Regions from separate parts of the Serratia sp. NPDC087055 genome, predicted to be linked through region 1. Evidence: predicted binding sites of a transcription regulator. Region 1 holds the regulator's gene; the other holds the start of a gene.

The links. Region 1 encodes CRP, which controls carbon source genes, mostly activating them, when cyclic AMP is high. Its sites were predicted from a motif close to ATGTGANNNNNNTCACAT; they were not measured.
Region 2: the regulator CRP is predicted to act here: its motif matches at 1,679-1,696, upstream of ACI2J2_RS19195 (PTS mannitol transporter subunit IICBA).

The regions. Positions count from the first base shown of each region.
Region 1 covers NZ_JBJDOG010000006.1:205,052-208,036, reverse strand. The annotation lists gene ACI2J2_RS21840 (phosphoribulokinase) at 1-572, shown strand, start outside; gene ACI2J2_RS21835 (OsmC family protein) at 611-1,018, opposite strand; gene crp (cAMP-activated global transcriptional regulator CRP) at 1,398-2,030, shown strand; gene ACI2J2_RS21825 (YccS/YhfK family putative transporter) at 2,085-2,985, shown strand, end outside.
Region 2 covers NZ_JBJDOG010000004.1:224,238-227,222, reverse strand. The annotation lists gene glyS (glycine--tRNA ligase subunit beta) at 1-401, shown strand, start outside; gene ACI2J2_RS19200 (DUF3053 domain-containing protein) at 677-1,396, shown strand; gene ACI2J2_RS19195 (PTS mannitol transporter subunit IICBA) at 1,945-2,985, shown strand, end outside.

The DNA of each region.
Region 1 (2,985 bases):
CCTACGATGAAGCGGTGCCCTATAACCAGGTTCCCGGTACCTTTACACCTTGGGAGCCTTTACCGGCACCGACTGACGTGCTGTTCTATGAAGGGCTACACGGCGGCGTTGTGACCGAACACAACGACGTGGCCAAACATGTCGACCTGCTGGTTGGCGTGGTGCCTATCGTGAATCTGGAATGGATTCAGAAGCTGATCCGCGATACCGGTGAACGCGGCCACTCCCGTGAAGCGGTGATGGACTCGGTGGTACGTTCGATGGAGGATTACATCAACTACATTACGCCGCAGTTCTCACGCACCCATATCAACTTCCAGCGGGTACCCACGGTCGACACGTCGAATCCGTTTGCCGCCAAGGCGATCCCTTCGCTGGACGAGAGCTTTGTGGTGATTCACTTCCGCGGCCTGGATCAAATCGACTTCCCCTATTTACTGGCGATGCTGCAGGGATCCTTTATCTCACACATCAATACGCTTGTGGTGCCGGGCGGCAAAATGGGGCTGGCGATGGAGCTGATCATGGCACCCTTGGTGCAGCGTCTGCTGGAAGGCAAAAAAATCGAATAAGTGGATAGAGCGCGGCGATGGGCCGCGCCTTTTCGCCATTAGACCACGTCGCGGATTTCAAAGCTGTGAGTCACGCTGGCGGCCTTACTCAGCATCAATGACACCGAGCAGTATTTCTCCGCCGAAAGGTTCACCGCCCGCTCAACGATTTTGTCGCTCAGATCTTTACCGCTCACGATAAAGTGCAGGTTGATATGGGTGAACAGCCGCGGTGCTTCTTCACGTCGTTCAGAAGTCAGCTTGACCTCGCAATCACGCACATCATTACGCCCTTTTTGCAGGATCGACACCACGTCGATAGCACTACAGCCCCCTACCGACATCAGCACCATTTCCATCGGGCTGGGCGCTTTGTCGCCCGCATTGCCGTCCATCAACACCTGATGGCCAGACGCGGATTCACCCAGAAACGTTAACCCTTCCACCCACTTAACTCTTGCCTGCATACTGGTCACTCCGGTTAATTTCTTAAAATCAGGGTACGCTTTCGCATAGAAACTGGCAACGGAACCTGATGCTAATCATGCTGAAGCGAGACAACACAAGACACCCGCCTCACTCTGTGCTACAAACAGAGCCGCAATAAATCTTTCCGGGACACTGATTTCAGGGAAACTCCCAGGGAAAGGCTCCTTTACCGGTATGTTAACAGAATGTAGCTTGCAGCTCTCCCGGCAAGTTAATATGCTAGAGCGACAGCGTATATTTATGACACGCCTCAAAATCTGCTGATAGCCACCATTAAAACAACGGCGACAACAGGTTTTACAGGGAACTCTGACCCCTGTGACACAAGGCAGCGATAACAACAGAGGATAACAGCGAATGGTTCTCGGCAAACCGCAAACAGACCCTACTCTCGAATGGTTCCTGTCTCATTGCCATATCCACAAATATCCATCCAAAAGTACGCTGATTCACCAAGGTGAAAAAGCCGAAACGCTTTACTACATCGTCAAAGGCTCCGTCGCGGTGCTGATTAAGGATGAAGAAGGTAAAGAGATGATTTTATCCTACCTTAACCAGGGGGATTTCATCGGCGAGCTTGGATTATTTGAAGAAGGTCAGGAGCGTAGCGCCTGGGTTAGGGCGAAGACCGCCTGCGAAGTGGCTGAAATTTCCTACAAGAAATTCCGCCAGTTAATTCAGGTCAACCCGGACATCCTGATGCGCCTGTCAGCCCAGATGGCAAACCGTCTGCAGATAACATCTGAGAAAGTGGGTAACCTCGCCTTCCTGGACGTTACAGGCCGTATCGCGCAAACACTGCTGAACCTGGCGAAACAACCTGATGCCATGACCCATCCTGATGGTATGCAGATTAAAATTACTCGTCAGGAAATTGGCCAAATCGTCGGTTGTTCACGTGAAACCGTTGGCCGTATTCTGAAAATGCTTGAAGATCAAAACCTGATCTCCGCCCACGGCAAAACCATTGTCGTTTACGGCACGCGTTAATCACTGAAAAAACGGCGCGATGATTCGCGCCGTTTTTTTATGCCCCAAGTCATCATGTGGCGCAGACTGATTTACCACCCGGAAGTCAACTATGCACTGCGGCAAACGCTGGTGCTGTGCCTGCCAGTGTTACTCGGCCTGTTGATCGGCCAACTGCAATACGGCCTATTATTTTCCCTGGTTCCTGCCTGCTGCAATATTGCCGGGCTAGACACCCCTCACAAACGCTTCTTCAAACGTCTGATTGTCGGTGGCTCTCTATTTGCACTCAGCAGCCTGCTATTACAGCAAGCATTACTTTGGCACTTGCCGTTGCCGGTGTTGATGCTTGGCCTGGCACTGCTTCTCGGCGTCAGCGGTGAAATAAGTCCGTTACATGCCCGCCTGTTGCCCGCCTCGCTGGTTGCCGCCATTTTCTCCCTCAGTATGGCCGGTACAGTTCCGCTTTGGCACGCACCGCTGCTATACGTCGTGGGTACCGCCTGGTACGGGCTGTTTACCTGGTTTTGGTTCACGCTGTGGAAAGAACAACCGATGCGCGAATCGCTCAATCAGCTCTATTTGGAACTGGCGGACTACTTTGAGGCCAAATATTCGCTGCTGACCCAGCATACCGATCCACAGACCGCATTACCGCCACTGTTGATACGCCAGCAAAAAGTGATGGATCTGATCACCCTGCTGTATCAGCAGCTTAACTTTCTACCGCACGCCAGTAACCTCGAACAAAAGCGCCTACAGCGTACTTTTCAGGTCGCACTGGATCTGCAGGAACACATTACCGTCAGTCTACATCTGCCGGAAGAAGTGCAAAAACTGGTGGAGCAAAGCCAGGCCGAAGCCATCATCCGCCGCAATGCACAGGTGATTGCCGGCCGGCTGCGCACGGTGGCACACGATATTCTCTATCACCAGCATTCTCAGCGTTTCAATATGGACAATGAACTGGCGGCAC
Region 2 (2,985 bases), on a different contig from region 1:
CGGCTGACTTTGATGCGCGTGTGAAGGCGGTAACGCACTTCCGTACGTTGGAAGCCGCGGCAGCGTTGGCTGCGGCCAACAAACGCGTTTCCAATATTTTGGCTAAGTCTACCGATACCTTGAATGACCGTGTACATGCCTCGGTATTGAAAGAGTCGGCTGAGATCAAACTGGCGACCCATCTGGTGGTGTTGCGCGATAAGCTGGAGCCGTATTTCGCCGCAGGCAACTATCAAGATGCGTTGGTAGAGCTGGCTGACCTGCGTGAACCGGTCGACGCCTTCTTCGACAACGTGATGGTGATGGCAGAAGACGATGCGGTGCGTGTGAACCGTCTGACGTTGCTGAGCAAGCTGCGTGAGCTGTTCCTGCAGGTGGCGGATATTTCCGTACTGCAGTAAACCGTCCTGTCAGTAAAAGGCGCCTTAGGGCGCCTTTTTTATTGCTGCTGGCGTGCCCCCCGGTTTTTTCCTTTGGCATCGCCAATAGCCCGCCGATTTGGGGGGAAGGCTTTGTTTCAGATACTGCCATTAGCCGCTATTGCCAAAGAATAGCCCCTGAACGGTGAATCGCGTATCGGATCGCACTCAGTTGATCTATTCTTATAGGCGCAAGGAGTGCAGCAAAAGGGACGGAGTCCGATGAAAAAGCAGGTTTATAACAGGAGTTATGTCACATGGCGGTAGGGATCCAGAGCAGGAGTTTCGCGCGTTGGTTGGCCCCGGTATTGGCATTGTTGGTGGTCATGCAGCTGACTGCCTGCGGCGATAAAGAGCCGGAACAACGCAAGGCGTTTATTGATTACTTACAGAATACGGTGATGCGCAGCGGCGCGAAAATCCCGACGCTGAGCGAAGACCAGAAACAGAAATTCGGTAACTATGCCGGGGATTACGCCATCTTGGTCGGTTTTTCCCAGCAATTGTCCAAGTCATTGGATGCGAGCCTGACACCGGCGTTGGATCAGATTAACCAGATCCGCACCGCACAGGACTACATGAGCAAACGTGATACGTTGCAGCAGTCCGTTGGAGCGCTGAACCTGCTGGGGCAGCAGATTCAGTCGGCGAAGTCACAGGCAGACACTGCCCGGGCAGCACTGAAGCAACCCGACGATCTGAAAGCCGTATATAACCAGGCTTATGACAAGATTGTCACCGGGCCGGCCAATGCGCTGATGCCGGTTATTCCTACCACCGCCAGTTTCGTCCAGGATCTGGTTCAGGTCGGGGATTTCCTGCGTACCCAAGGTAATCAGGTTAGCTTCAACAATAACGGCGTGCAGTTCCGTACTTCCCAGCAGGCGACGCAGTACAACACCATGATGTCGAATCTGGTGGCCAAGCAGCAGGATTTACTGAATGCACAGAAAACCGTCTCAAGCGTGACCCAGTAATCGTAGAAAGGCAGAAGCCGATGTCCCGGCTTCTGCCTTTCTGTTCCAGGTATTCCCTTTCAGTCTTTCCAACGGCTTGCCCACTTCTTGCGCGACGCTTCTGTACTACACTTCAATTAATCATCGTTTTTCGACATGTAGTTTTCTTTCATTCATCGCCCCGTTATTTCCCGACGGGATGAATGCTCACAGGGAAGACCACCCCCAAGCCAGGATTCGGTAGTGACCGAAAAATAGATTGTGATAAACATCACAATTTAAAAACAAACACGCATCAATTAAATGTGACAAACATCACATTTAATTGAGTTTTAAGCGCATTTCGTTCTCGTTGTGGCTTTTTTACACTCATTAAATGTGAGCTGCATCACTATAAGTAACCTGTTTATGGGGGTGTTTGTGTGATGTTAATCACAAAAAATCCGTGAAGTTCGCGCGGTAAAAACAGCGTGATAGAGTCCATTGCGCATACAGCAACAACACGGCTGGATCGTAACAACAATAATCACGCGCTCTATTGTCAGCGCGTAACAATAGGGGTGTGTTTTATGTTTTCACCAGACATCAAAGTCAAAGTTCAAAACTTTGGCCGCTTCTTAAGCAACATGGTGATGCCCAACATTGGCGCATTTATCGCCTGGGGTATCATCACTGCCTTATTCATTCCTACAGGTTGGCTGCCTAACGAAACCTTAGCCAAGCTGGTTGGCCCAATGATCACCTATCTGCTGCCGTTGCTTATCGGTTTCACCGGTGGCCGGTTGGTCGGTGGCGATCGCGGTGGCGTGGTCGGTGCGATCACCACCATGGGGGTGATTGTCGGGGCTGACATGCCGATGTTCCTCGGCGCGATGATTGCGGGTCCGTTGGGTGGCTGGGCGATAAAGCATTTTGACCGCTGGGTAGACGGCAAGATCAAAAGCGGTTTTGAGATGCTGGTGAACAACTTCTCTGCCGGCATTATCGGCATGCTGCTGGCAATTCTGGCCTTCTTGGGCATAGGCCCACTGGTCGAAGTGCTGTCGAAGCTATTGGCAGCCGGCGTGCATGTGATGGTGGTGAACAACCTGCTGCCACTGGCGTCGATCTTCGTCGAACCGGCGAAAATTCTCTTCCTGAACAACGCTATCAACCACGGCATCTTCTCGCCACTGGGCATCCAGCAGGCGACCGAAGCCGGCAAATCTGTCTTCTTCCTGATCGAAGCTAACCCAGGCCCGGGTATGGGCGTGCTGATGGCCTACATGTTCTTTGGTCGCGGTAGTGCCAAGCAGTCTGCGGGCGGTGCGGCAATCATCCATTTCCTGGGGGGTATCCACGAAATCTACTTCCCGTACGTGCTGATGAATCCACGCCTGCTGCTGGCGGTAATTCTGGGCGGCATGACCGGCGTATTCACGCTCACCATGCTGAACGGCGGCCTGGTGTCCCCGGCCTCACCGGGTTCAATCCTGGCGGTGCTGGCAATGACGCCAAAAGGCGCTTACTTCGCCAACATTGCAGCCGTGGTCGCGGCCTTTGCCGTGTCCTTCGTGGTGTCAGCGTTCCTGCTGAAAACGTCAAAAGTGAAAGAAGAGGATGATCTGGAA